One region of the Geobacter sp. PheSNFMC genome, then DNA from elsewhere that is predicted to be linked to it. Evidence: riboswitches for the same ligand, from Rfam matches in the RefSeq annotation. Region 1 holds a riboswitch; the other holds the start of a gene.
What was found. A riboswitch is a leader RNA that binds a small molecule or an ion and turns the genes downstream of it on or off. The one in region 1 is predicted to bind cobalamin.

Region 1 (8,298 bases):
CATCGCCCCGCCGAATACGCCTGTCTCCGAGCTTTGGCGATGTAAGTGCCATGAAGGCGAGCAAGTTTGCGGATGACCCTGAATTTACGAGCAGGCAGTGCTTTGTCCCAAGGTGTCTGGCGAAGCCGTGCTCGAACTGGTCGGCGTAACGTCCTGTGGTCAGCCAGAAATCAAGTGATGCGTCAATAAGGTTCACCAATTCCTGCCCGTCGAAGACGCGGCCGCCATACGATATCCGATCGCCTGGCGAAAAGGCTTTCCGTGTCGCATGGACCTGGTTGTAATAGTCCAAGGCAGCGTCAATCACCTTGTGTCTCAGCCTGGCTTCCCTTTCGTCATGCATGCTGTCCCCCGATGGCAGCTTCCCTCCGAGAGCTGCACACACGATACTCATAATCGTCAATTTGCCTTTCGGTGAACATCCGCATGTCGGTGGTTCCGTCATCACAGCCCAGATACCACGCAATTGTCCAATGGAGCGCCTCTTCGAGTGACAGGGCCGGAGTCCAACCGAGAACGGAGCGTGCACGCGAACAGTCGAGACTCAGATGGTGGGCTTCCCCTGGGTTAAGCACCTTGTCCAGTGCCCAAGAAGCACCTTTCTCCCACAGGCCCGCTGCAATGCGGACCACATCAAGTACCGTCCTCGTGTCTTCCCGTGCTGGCCCGAAGTTCCATCCTCCGGGATATGATCCTCCATTATTCCACAAGTACTCCGCCAGAGTCAGATATCCGCAGAGTGGTTCCAAGACGTGCTGCCAGGGCCGGACTGCGTTGGGATATCGAAGCAGAAGAGTTTCGCGTTCGGTAAAGGTGCGGACAAGGTCAGGGATGAGGCGATCTGTAGCCCAGTCCCCGCCGCCGATGACGTTTCCGGCACGCACCGTTGCGACGCGTGTTGGAGAATTGGAGAAAAATGAGCGGCGGTACGCCGAAACCACCAATTCAGCACACCCTTTGCTGTTGGAGTACGGGTCGCTGCCACCCATTGGGTCATCCTCGCGAAAAGGCACGGAAGACTCATTGTTTTCATAGCACTTGTCGCTCGTGACAACGATTGCGACGCGAACGGAAGGGACCTCCCTGACAGCCTCCAGGAAGTTTACGGTCCCCATGACGTTTGTTTCGTAGGTGTTCACAGGGTCATTGTAAGATGCGCGCACCAAGGGCTGGGCAGCCAGATGAAACGCAATTTCGGGGGCAGCGCTCGACATGGCCCGTTTAAGCTGTGCTCCATCCCTGATGTCGGCGATGGTCGACGCGGCCAGTGCATCGGCTATTCGGGCGGAGGCAAAGATGCCGTTTTCGTGAGCAGGCTCAAGTGCATAGCCAGAAACATGGCTGCCGTAACGCTTGAGAAGGAGCGAAAGCCATCCCCCCTTGAAACCGGTATGGCCGGTAATAAACACTGGTCTTCCATTCCAGAATTGTCTCGTCATTTCCAGATCTTCCAAAGGGCCTGGCCCGATTGCCACATCCGTTCAAGTTCTTCCTTGTCGCGGAGGGCGTCCATACATTTCCAGAAGCCATGATGCTTGTACGCTACGAGTTCGTGAGCGTGCGCCAGCTCTTCCAGGGGGGTCTGTTCCCACATCGTGAGATCGGCATCATCGGGGAGGTAGGAGAACACCTCCGGTTTCAATACAAAGAACCCCCCGTTGATCCAGCCGCCGTCACCGAGCGGCTTTTCCTTGAAGCTCGATACCCGGTTGTCGTCATCCAGGCCGAGAAGCCCGAAACGGCCGGCGGGCTGTACTGCCGTCACAGTGGCAATTTTGCCGTGAGACCGGTGGAACGAAATCAGTTCCTGGAGGTTGACGTCGGCCAAGCCATCGCCATAGGTGAGGAGAAATTCTTCTTTGCCCACGTACTGCCTGACTCTCTTGAGCCGCCCGGCGGTGAGAGTATTGAGTCCCGTTTCAACCAACGTGACACGGAATTTTTCCGTATTGGTTTGATGAATCTCGAAACTGTTGGTCTGCAGGTTGAAGGTAACGTCGGAATTGTAGAGGTAGTAATTCATGAAGTACTGCTTGATCATGAATCCTTTGTATCCGAGGCATATGATGAATTCGTTGAACCCCTGGGTCTCGTAGATTTTCATGAGGTGCCAAAGAATTGGCTTCTCGCCGATTTCAATCATCGGCTTCGGTTTCAGGTAGGATTCCTCGGAAATCCTTGTTCCCAGGCCTCCGGCAAAGATCACGACTTTCATGACAGCTCCCGACCTTAGATGAAATGTCTCCCATGGGATAATTGCTGGAAGCTAGATAGCAACTGTAATGCCATGCGGAAAATATGTTGAAATATCGAGATGTTTTGAGTGGGGGGGTGGGAGGACGGAAAGTTGACTCATTGTGGCGTCTGAGCGTTGCGCGCCATGCGGTTGTTTCCACGACCATGCGTAGTTTGGATGGCAGATGATGGAGCGAATATGATCGAGGCCGTGAAGAGAGCCTCGGGCATTGGTGCTGTTGACCTGGGAGATTGCATTCAGAGCCATCGCTTGCGACCCAGGTATAGGATCCTGTCGCACATCCTGATCCGGCACACTTGACCCAGGCAGCAACCTGCTGCGTTTCCTTTGTCAGTCCGGCGGCGTCCCACGCCCAGGCATCGTTCATGTTTGTATGTCAGTGCTTTGACTCATGTGCCCGTGGCGGGGGGAGGGAGGTCGCGCTCTCCATCGAAGCTTCCGGTGCTGTTCGAGCCCTCGGGTGTAAGCGTGATAGTACGTTCCACGTTGAAAAACAAGATGATAAGTCCGGTGGGAGGGGCGAGTGCGCCGCGTGTTCGAGGGCCAGCCTTTTACGCTATGAATCCATAGACATGTGTTAATTCCTGGAATTGGGTATCGGTCCAGCTTCATGGATGCCGGGACTGCAGAGGGTTTTTCCCGGGTTAGACGTTTTTTTCTAAAGTTTCCCTGCGGCATTCCGATATGTGGTCATAGGGAGTGTTATATTCTCAGGGAGAGATGCCATGAATATCGAAGCCACCAGTGGGACAGGACCATCCGCGGTTGCGGTTGTTCCGGCAATTGTGGCCAAGTCGCGGCAGGATGGAGAGGGGAAACATGCTCAACGGCCCGTGGAGCAGACCCGCGAGCCCGAGAAGGACAAGGGCAAGAGCGAAGAGGAACGGGTCAAGGAGGCGGCTGAACGGATCAATGCGTTCATCGAGTCGGTCAGCCGCGATCTTGAATTTTCCGTGGACAAGGACACCAACAGAACGGTCGTCAAGGTCCTGGCACGGGAAAACGGCGAGGTGATCCGGCAGATTCCCGCCGAGGAAATCCTCAAGATCGCCAAAGTCCTCGACGAGCTCAAGGGGCTGATCATCCGGGAAAAGGCCTGATATGAGCTGATCGCCGCATGTGGCGGCAACGTGCCGCCAGGGGGCCGGGGCGCGCGCCGGGGTGGTGCATTCCGTCTGCCGGCTGGGTGCCGCGATAATCGGGTGTTGACTGAAACACAGAGACGCGCGGCAGAGAGCCGCGCGTCTTCTTGTGTCTGGTATGCCCCTGCCCGCGGCAGCGCTCAGTCGCTGATGAAAAAATTCTTGTTCTCCTCGTAAGTCTGGGCGAACAGTGTCACGTCACGCTGGAGAGCCTCGGGCGTGTAGCCGAGTAGATGCGCCTCCGGCGTTTTTCCCAGATCGAGCTCGTCGTCCGGGTGGCGCTCGCCGATGCCGAGTTTCTTGCAGAACTTGTCTGCCAGGCAGGTGGTGGCGGTCAGAAAAAGCTCGTACTGGTCCGACAGCCCTGGGTTGGGAAAGTCGTGGTGGTGCATGACCGCCGCGGAAAGGGTCTCCGGGAAGTTCCACTTGCGGATGACGAGTGCTCCCACCTCGGCATGGGAAAAGGAGTAGATGCTCCGCTCCACGCCCTCGAACGGCAGCCCCTCATTGTAGCAGCGCATCATTACCTGCTGGTATTTCGAAGGATCCAGGTCGTTCATGATGGTCTTGCCGATGTCGTGGAACAGCCCGGCCAGAAACGCCGTCTCTTCGTTGACGAACTTGCCGTTGGCGCTGATGATCCGTGCGGCGATGGCGGCGCCCACGGCATGTTCCCAGAGCATTTTCTCCGTCAGGCCGAAGCGTTTGCATATCTGCTTGAGGGACGCGGCCACCACCAGGCTTTTCAGGGTCCTGAACCCAAGGAGCATGATTGCTCCGGACAGGGTGTTGATCTGGCGCTGACAGCCATAGTAGGCCGAGTTGGAGAGTTTGAGGATGCGTGCGGCTACGGCTGGATCGGCTGAGACCGCCTGGGCGATCTTCTCGATCGTCACGTCCTCCTGCTCGATCATTTCGATGACCTTGGTGGCGACGAGCGGGATGGTCGGCAGGTCCACGGCGGAGAGAATGAGGGTTTCCAGTTCCTTGTTCATGGGGCACCTGTTCGGGGTAAGCAGCTGCGGACGACAAATGTTCAGAATAACATGCAATTTTCTTGCCTAAAGTGTGACGTGCGACCGGTTGTCGCCACTGATTGCATTGGGAGGGCCGAGGTGCTATTGTCGCACGGGCAGCCAGCATTTCAGGGGGATCCATGGTGAATATCACGAGCGCGGAATTTGTCACGAGCGGCACGAGGCCTGAGCACTACCCGCCCGGCGACCTTCCCGAGATCGCCTTTGTGGGGCGATCCAATGTCGGAAAATCGTCACTCATCAACGTGCTCGTGAACCGCAAGAGCCTGGTCCGGACCAGTTCCACGCCGGGGCGCACCCAGCTCATCAACTTCTTTCGGGTGAATGGCGGCCTGATGCTGGTTGACCTTCCGGGCTACGGGTTCGCCCGTGTCCCGCCGGAGGTGAAAAAGCAGTGGGGCCCCATGGTCGAGACCTACCTTGCGGGACGCTCCTGCCTCGCCTGCGTGGTGCTGATCGTGGATGTCCGCCGGACGCCGGCCGAGGAGGACCGGCTCATGCTCCAGTGGCTGCGGGCCTACGACATCCCGGTGCTGGTGGTCATCACCAAGTGCGACAAGGTCTCGAAGAACGAGCGGGCCAAGCAGGCGGCCCTGATCAGCCGGACTCTCGGCCTGGCCCCGGACGAGACGGCTTTCTTCTCCGCCCTTTCCCGCGAGGGACGCGACGCCATCTGGGCGCGGATCGAGGCGATCATGGCCGAAGAACACCCGCAGGCAGAGGAGGGCGCTCCGGAATGACCGGTCGCCAAGGGCGTTGACTTTTACAGCCCGCTCTGCTACAAGTCTTTGAACAATCGAATATTTCAAGCGTTCAGGTGCTTCCACTCCCACGGTGGAAGGTAAAAGGGAAAAGGGTGAGAATCCCTTGCTGTCCCGCAACTGTGAACGGTGATGAAAGCCGCAGCAATGCCACTGGAGTCCTTGTTGATGTGAAGGCGTGAAATACGTCTTCTTCCGGGAAGGCGCGGCGAGTAAATTGATCCGTGAGCCAGGAAACCTGCCCGAACGCATGAGCAGCGGCCTCCGAGGAAGAGGTGCCGAAGCCATCGTCAATTCAGCCACGGTATTCGAGCCCCGCCCCCTTGTCAGGAGGCGGGGTTTTTCATTCATGGCACAGATCATTTTCATAACGGGCGGCGCCCGCAGCGGCAAAAGCCGCTTGGCCGAGGAACTGGCGGCCCGGTTGGGTGCTCCCCTCGGCTACCTGGCCACCGGCTCTGCCGGCGACGGGGAAATGGCCGAACGGATCGCCCGGCACCGGGCGCGCCGCGGCGATGCCTGGACCACCATCGAAGAACCCCTGGCCCTGGCCGAGGCCCTGGCGGCCCAGGACGGCCGGTTTGCCGCGGTTCTCGTGGATTGCGTCACCCTCTGGCTCTCCAATCTCCTCTTTTCCCTGGACGATCCAGCCCGTGTGCTCGATGAAGTCGAAACATTGACGCGGACATTCCCTTCCCTCCGGACCCCGCTCATCATCGTATCCAACGAGGTGGGCATGGGGATCGTGCCGGAGAACCGGCTGGCGCGGCAGTTCCGTGACCTGGCCGGCGAGGCCAACGAGCGGATCGCCGCCGCGGCCGACGAAGTCTACGTGACGTTCAGCGGACTCCCGCTGCGCCTCAAATGAATCCTGAAAGACAATCCTGAAAGACGAGGTACTGCATGACGCTGCTGACCGAAGCCCTGTCAAAAATATGTCCCGTAGATGCCGAACTCATGGCCCAGGCCCAGGCGCGGCTCGACAACAAAACCAAGCCCGTCGGCTCCCTGGGACGACTGGAGGAGTTCGCCCGGCGTATGGCGGCCATCACCGGCAGCCTTGCGCCCGATACGGAGAAGAAGGTGGTCTTCACCTTTGCCGGCGATCATGGCGTGACCGACGAGGGCGTGTCGGCCTTTCCCCGGGAAGTGACCCCCCAGATGGTCTACAACTTCCTGAAGGGCGGTGCAGGGATCAACGTGCTCGCCCGCCACGTGGGAGCCCAGGTGCGGGTGGTCGACATCGGGGTCGATCACGATTTCGGCGACACCCCCGGCCTCATCGTCCGGAAGGTTGCCCGGGGCACCCGCAATTTCGCCCAGGGCCCGGCCATGACCCGGGAGGAGGCGGTGGCTGCCCTGGAGGTGGGGATCGGCTTGGCGAACGAGGCTAAGCAGGAGGGGGTCGCCCTGGTCGGCACCGGCGAGATGGGCATCGGCAATACCACGCCGTCGGCTGCCATCATCGCCGCGTTCTCGGGGCTGCCGGTCCCGGCGGTGACCCACCGGGGGACCGGCATCGGCGATGGGGCCCTTGCCAACAAGGTCCGGGTCATCGAGGCGGGGCTGGCCCTGAACCAACCCGATCCGAAAGATCCCATCGATGTGCTGGCAAAAGTCGGAGGACTGGAGATCGCCGGCATCGCCGGCCTGATCCTCGGCTGCGCCGCAAACCGGCTGCCCGTGGTGGTGGACGGCTTCATCTCCACGGCCGGGGCTCTGGTGGCCTGCGAGCTCAATCCCCATGTGCGGGATTACCTCTTTGCGGCCCACCAGTCGGTGGAAGTGGGGCACCGGGCCATGCTCGACCGCATCGGCGCCGCACCGATCCTGGACCTCCAGATGCGCCTCGGCGAGGGGACCGGCGGTGCCCTGGCCATGGGACTCATCGAAGCTGGGGTCAGGATTTTGACGGAAATGGCCACCTTCGAGGAAGCGGGTGTAGCGGAAGGGGACTATTGAGACTCTATTTCATTGCCCTTCAGTTCCTGACCGTTGTCCCGCTGCCGTTCCGGCTGCGCTGGGACGAACGTGCCCTGGGACGCTCCATGGCCTTCTTCCCCCTGGCGGGGCTCACCCTGGGAGCACTGCTGGCCGGGGCCGACATGCTCCTGGCGGCGGTGTTGCCGCGGTCGGTCAGCGATCTTTTGCTGGTGGCGCTGCTGGCCGGGGTAACCGGCGCGCTGCACCTGGACGGCCTGGCCGATGTCTGCGACGGGCTGGCGGCCCGTGGCGGCAGGGAGCGTTTCCTGGCAGTCATGAAGGATTCCCGGGTGGGTGCCGTGGGGGTGGTGGGGCTCGTGCTCGGGCTGGCGCTCAAGTACCAGGCTCTCCTGGCGGTGCCGGACGACTTGAAGCGTCAGGCGCTCTTGCTTTTTCCCGCCGTGGCCCGCTACGCCCAGGTGCAGATGACCGTGGGCGCCAACCGCGCCCGGCAGGACGGCCTCGGCGCCGCCTTCATCGCCGGAGCCGGGGTGTTCCACCTGGTGGCGGCCGGCACGATCATGGCCGTTGCAGCCTGGGTGCTGCTTGGCCCGCCGGGCATGGCCCTACTCGCCGCGTCCGTTCTCTTCACCGGCGGGTTCCGGTGGTGGTTCCACCGGCATCTCGGCGGGGTCACCGGTGATGTCATCGGCTGTGCCAGCGAACTGAACGAGATCCTCTGCCTGCTGGCCATCCTGGCTTTGCAGCGGATCTGACAGTCCCGTACGGGTGCGTTCCTTCCATGCTCCCCGTGATTCCTTCCCAGGAGCACCCGCGCAGGAATATGAAACAGGGGCATGCCGTGAGGCTGCCCGACTACGAACAACAGGGATATTTCCCTCTCAGGAACGGAACATGACACGCAAAACACGCATCTATCTCATCCGTCACGGCGAAGTGGAGGGGGCCGGCGTCCCCCGCTACAACGGACACAACGACGTGGGCCTCTCCGAGCGGGGCAAGGCCCAGTATCTGGAGCTCCGCAAGCGGTTCGACGGGGTTCGGATCGCCGCCTGCTATACCAGCGACCTTACCCGCTGCGTCTGGGGGGCCGAGTCCCTGGCCGCCCACCTGAACGTTCAGCCGCAGCGCCACCCGGAACTGCGGGAAATCTGCAT
Region 2 (5,444 bases), on a different contig from region 1:
CATCCACCTGCGCGGGCGGTGCCTGCACCGGCACTGGCATGAGCCCCCGGGACATCCATGAGATCATCGGCATATCCAAGGCCTATGTCACGCGGGTCGGCAGCGGCCCGGTCCCCACGGAGCTTCTTGACGCCGATGGCGAGAAACTGCGCCAGGTCGGCCATGAATTCGGCGCAACCACCGGACGGCCGCGCCGCTGCGGCTGGTTCGACGCCATGGTGGTCCGCTACGCGGTACGGGTCAACGGCCTCACCGGCGTGGCACTGACAAAGCTCGACGTCCTGAACGATTTCGAGACCATCAAAGTCTGCACCGGCTACACCTTCGAAGGCAAGCCCCTGACCGACCTCCCCGCCAACCTCGCCGTGTTCGAAAAGTGCGAACCGGTCTACGAGGAACTGCCGGGCTGGATGAGCGACATCAGCGGGGCGCGCACCTTCGAGGAACTGCCCGAGAAGGCGAAAAGCTACGTGAAGCGACTCGAGCAACTGATTGGCTGCCCCATCGTCCTCGTCTCCATCGGGCCGCGACGGGACCAGACCATCATCATCAGCAACCCGTTTCTGGATAAAGCATAAAAAATGCTTGACCGGCAACAAGGAGTCTGATAAAAGTTGTCTTCTCTTTGCGAGCCGCTAGCTCAGATGGTAGAGCACCTGACTTTTAATCAGGTGGTCGTTGGTTCGATCCCAACGCGGCTCACCAACCACACACAAAGAACCCGGCCGAACATTCGACCGGGTTCTTTTCCCTTCGTCCCCTTCGTCTAGCCCGGCCCAGGACACCGCCCTTTCACGGCGGCGACGGGGGTTCAAATCCCCCAGGGGACGCCAACATGATGAAAGCCCTTCCACTCCGCGCGGAAGGGCTTTTTTCTTAACTGTAGTCCATCGCGATCCAGCGTCGGCAGCACTCCCAGCTCCACCTTGCACTCCCTTCTCCTGGCAGTTATGCCGTCCTCGTCCAAGGTGCGAAAGGATGACCCTTCATCCGTTGAAAAGCCTGTGGCTAGTGCAAGTTCCGACCTGTTTATCACCAGATGATCATCATACAGCTCCTGACGCCGCAAGGATTCTGAGCGGGCGATACGGTAGCTCGTTGCCCCGCGCGCATGACAGCAACTTACATTATGCCTTGACTCCACATATGGGCCCATGATATTAATCCGACACAACATCTGGTAACCTTATAACAATTGAATAGCCAATCACGGTGCCCGCACGGGCTTGATAGGGAAGAGGGGTGCAGCTCGGTGAACGAGCGATTCCCCCGCGGACCCGCCGCTGTAAGCGAGGACGAAGGGCGACATGCCACTGGCCGAATGGCCGGGAAGGCGCCCGGAGGATGATTCGCAAGCCAGAAGACCTGCCGTCGATTTCAACCACAGTACCTGCCGATTGTTATCGGCAGCAGCTCCCCGGGAACCGGGAGTGCGTGGACTATGGAACAGAAGGGCTTTGAACACGGAAAGTCCGCATGGTGCTTCGGCACATGCGGACTTTTTTGTCCCTTCTCGCCTCTTTCACTACTCACCGGACCCCTGGAGCAAGGGAGTCCCCACAATGCACCATACCTCAGTTTCCTCACTTCCCACCGCTGTCATCAAGCGTGACGGAACCCGCGCCTCCTTCGACGAATCCAGGATCCAAGCCGCCATTCTCAAGGCCGGACGAGCCAGTGGTGAACTCGACGGGGACGAGGCCGGGCTCCTCAGCCGACAGGTGATCAAAGTGCTGCGGCACCGTTTCCCCGAAACCCCGCCCCACGTTGAGCACATCCAGGACGTGGTGGAACAGGCCCTGATCTCGGCCAACCACTTCGCCACCATGCGGGCCTATGCGGTCTACCGGGAGCAGCGCACCAAGCTCCGTCAGGACAAGAAAACCGTGGTGGATGTCTCCGCATCGGTCAACGAATATCTGGACCAGTCCGACTGGCGGGTCAGCGCCAACGCCAACCAGGGGTATTCCCTTGGCGGATTGATCCTCAACGTTGCCGGCAAGGTGACGGCCAATTACTGGCTCAATCACGTCTATCCTCCGGAAATCGGCGAGGCCCATCGGGACGGGAGCATCCACATCCACGACCTGGATATGCTCTCCGGCTACTGCGCCGGTTGGTCCCTGCGCATGCTCCTCGCCGAAGGGTTCAACGGCGTACCGGGCAAGGTCGAGGCATCTCCTCCAAAACATATGTCCAGCGCCATCGGACAGATCGTCAACTTTCTCGGCACCCTGCAAAACGAATGGGCCGGCGCCCAGGCCTTCAGCTCCTTCGACACCTACATGGCTCCCTTCATCCGCAAGGACCGGCTCTCCTACGAAGAGGTCAGGCAGCACATCCAGGAACTGATCTTCAACCTGAACGTTCCGTCCCGCTGGGGAACCCAGACCCCCTTCACAAATCTCACCTTCGACTGGACCTGCCCGGAGGACCTGAAGGGTCAGGTGCCGATAATCGGCGGCGCGGAGATGCCCTTCACCTACGGCGAACTGCAGGCGGAAACGGACCTGATCAACCGGGCCTATATCGAAGTGATGACCAGCGGTGATGCAAAGGGCAGGGTCTTCACCTTCCCGATTCCAACCTACAACATTACCCCCGATTTCCCATGGGAAAGCGAGAATGCCGGGTTCTTGTTCGCCATGACCGCCCGTTACGGCCTGCCTTACTTCCAGAACTTCATCAACTCGGAGCTCACGCCCAGCATGGTCCGTTCCATGTGCTGCCGCCTTCAGCTTGACCTGCGGGAACTGCTGAAACGGGGCAATGGCCTCTTCGGCTCTGCCGAGCAGACCGGCTCCATCGGTGTAGCCACCATCAACTGTGCCCGGCTGGGGTACCAGCATCGGGGAGATGAAACGGGACTTTTCAGGCGGCTGGACCAGTTGCTTGAAATCAGCCGTACCAGCCTGGAGATCAAGCGCAAGGTAATCCAGCGCCACATGGATAACGGTCTGTTCCCCTACACCAAGCGCTACCTGGGTACCCTGCGCAATCACTTTTCCACCATCGGGGTCAACGGCATCAATGAGATGATCCGCAATTTCACCTCAGATTCCGAGGATATCGCCACGCCAGCGGGACACGCGCTGGCGGTGCGGTTGCTCGATCACCTGAGGCAGCGGATGGTCGAGTTTCAGGAAGAGACCGGCCATATGTACAACCTGGAGGCCACCCCTGCGGAAGGGACCACCTACCGCTTTGCCCGGGAGGACAAAAAGCGCTTTCCCGGCATTATCCAGGCCGGCACGTCTGATGCGCCTTACTACACCAACTCGTCCCAACTGCCGGCAGGATTCACCGATGACCCGTTCGAGGCGCTGAAGCGCCAGGAAGAGCTGCAGGGCAAGTATACCGGCGGCACAGTGCTGCACCTTTACCTGGCAGAGCGGGTTTCCAGTGCGGAAGCCTGCAAGACGCTGGTTCGGCGTTCGCTGGAGCGGTTCAGGCTGCCGTATCTCACTGTTACCCCAACCTTCTCCATCTGCCCCAGACACGGTTACCTCAGCGGCGAACACCAGTTTTGCCCCCTCTGCGATCAGGACCTGATCCGCAGACGAGCCAACCACCAAGGAGGTTCAGCATGAACAGCCACCAGCAACAGCATACGGACATTCCCCAGGAGCAGCGTCAACCGTGCGAGGTCTGGACCAGGGTGATGGGGTATCATCGCCCGGTCGCCTCCTTCAACACCGGCAAACAGGCTGAATATGCTGAACGCCGGTTTTTCAGGGAGACGGAGGTGACCAAGCCGTAGAGCCTATGATTTCTCGGCTGCGACAACAAAACCCGATAAAACTGCGGCCGTGCGTTCCAGGCGAAGGCTGGCGGCCACGGCGTGCATCGCCCGGGCTGCACCGATCCGATCAGACGTGAACAGGAGCACCCATGCTTGCCATTGGCGGCCTTACCCCCTTTACCACCATCGACTATCCCGGCAAACTGGCGGCGGTGCTCTTCTGCCAGGGCTGCCCCTGGCGTTGCGGCTACTGTCACAACCGCCACCTGTTAACGTGTGGCCAACCTGGAACGGTGCCGTGGGGAGATGTGCTCCGTTTCCTCGAACAGCGGCACGGCCTGCTGGATGCCGTGGTCTTCAGCGGCGGCGAGCCGACCATGCAGCACGGGCTGAGATCGGCTCTTGCCGAAGTACGGCACATGGGCTTTTCAACTGGGCTGCATACGGCCGGGCCTTTCCCCGAGCGTCTCCACTCCTGCCTGCCATATCTGGACTGGGTCGGCATGGATATCAAGGCATCCTTTGACGAGTATCACCTGATAACAGCCATGCCGGGAAGCGGCGACGCCGCCCGACAGAGCGCGGAACTGTTGTGCCGGAGCGGCGTACCACATCAATTCCGCACCACCCTCGATCCGTTCCTCCTGAACGGCGGCAGGATCGAAACGATGCGGCAGCGAGTGAGGGAGAAATGGGGAGAAGAATTGATCGTGCAGCCGTGCCAGGTTCATGCCCGGACCTGAGCTACTGAGCGGCATATCCGCCTGGAGCATCCGGACAGGGATGCAAAGCGTATCGGCTCCTCTTTTCAAGTTAGCCAATAGCCCCCCTTGTTCGGCGGACTATTCTATGATATAGACGGTGGCACGATTTCAATATTAGTAACACCAAGCGGAATTTTTCCGCAGGACACCTGTCGACTGACGGAAAGGCACCTTTACATGCTCATCGTAACCGGCGGCGCCGGCATGATAGGCAGCGCCGTTGTCCATGAACTGAATCAACGCGGCCAGGACGATATTCTGGTGGTTGATCATCTCGGTACCGGAAATAAATGGAAAAACCTTCGGGCACTCCGGTTTCGGGATTACCTGGAGAAGGATGTCTTTCTCCGGCAGATTGTCGCAGATGGGGCTTTCGGCGGGGAACGGATCGATGCGATCCTGCACCTGGGGGCCTGTTCCGCCACCACGGAGCGGGACGCCTCCTATCTGATCGAAAACAATTTTGCCTATTCCAAGCAGCTTGCCCTGTATGCGGCGGCGAACGGCATCCGCTTCATCTATGCCTCCAGCGCCGCCACCTACGGTGACGGCAGCCACGGCTTCCTGGACAACGAGACAGCGCTGTGCTCATTGCGGCCACTCAATATGTACGGCTACTCCAAACATCTCTTTGATCTCTGGGCCAGGGCCAACGGGCTGCTGGAGAAGATGGTGGGGTTGAAATACTTCAATGTCTTCGGTCCTAACGAGCATCACAAGGGGGATATGCGCTCACTGGTTCTCAAGGCGTATGAACAGATCCTTGCCACCGGTACGTTGCGTCTCTTCAGGTCCCATCGCTCCGATTACGCCGATGGCGAGCAGCAACGCGACTTCATCTACGTGAAAGACGCCGCCGCCATGACACTGCACTTTCTGGACAAGCCGCACATCAACGGTATCTTCAACATCGGCGGCGGCGAAGCCACCAGTTGGAA

Region 2: another riboswitch for cobalamin. It lies ahead of AC6CDK_RS17260 (ribonucleoside triphosphate reductase); the one in region 1 lies ahead of cobU (bifunctional adenosylcobinamide kinase/adenosylcobinamide-phosphate guanylyltransferase).

Annotation. Positions count from the first base shown of each region.
Region 1 is NZ_JCAMRN010000011.1:14,286-22,583, forward strand. It holds gene rfbH (lipopolysaccharide biosynthesis protein RfbH) at 1-343, opposite strand, end outside; gene rfbG (CDP-glucose 4,6-dehydratase) at 336-1,439, opposite strand; gene rfbF (glucose-1-phosphate cytidylyltransferase) at 1,436-2,215, opposite strand; gene AC6CDK_RS03890 (flagellar protein FlaG) at 2,983-3,357, shown strand; gene AC6CDK_RS03895 (HDOD domain-containing protein) at 3,540-4,394, opposite strand; gene yihA (ribosome biogenesis GTP-binding protein YihA/YsxC) at 4,556-5,176, shown strand; cobalamin riboswitch at 5,235-5,457, shown strand; gene cobU (bifunctional adenosylcobinamide kinase/adenosylcobinamide-phosphate guanylyltransferase) at 5,547-6,065, shown strand; gene cobT (nicotinate-nucleotide--dimethylbenzimidazole phosphoribosyltransferase) at 6,101-7,159, shown strand; gene cobS (adenosylcobinamide-GDP ribazoletransferase) at 7,156-7,896, shown strand; gene cobC (alpha-ribazole phosphatase) at 8,036-8,298, shown strand, end outside.
Region 2 is NZ_JCAMRN010000106.1:65-5,508, forward strand. It holds partial or broken gene AC6CDK_RS17245 (adenylosuccinate synthetase) at 1-578, shown strand, start outside; tRNA gene AC6CDK_RS17250 (tRNA-Lys) at 630-705, shown strand; tRNA gene AC6CDK_RS17255 (tRNA-Glu) at 756-833, shown strand; cobalamin riboswitch at 1,194-1,387, shown strand; gene AC6CDK_RS17260 (ribonucleoside triphosphate reductase) at 1,563-3,590, shown strand; gene nrdD (anaerobic ribonucleoside-triphosphate reductase) at 3,587-3,760, shown strand; gene AC6CDK_RS17270 (anaerobic ribonucleoside-triphosphate reductase activating protein) at 3,892-4,485, shown strand; gene rfaD (ADP-glyceromanno-heptose 6-epimerase) at 4,684-5,444, shown strand, end outside.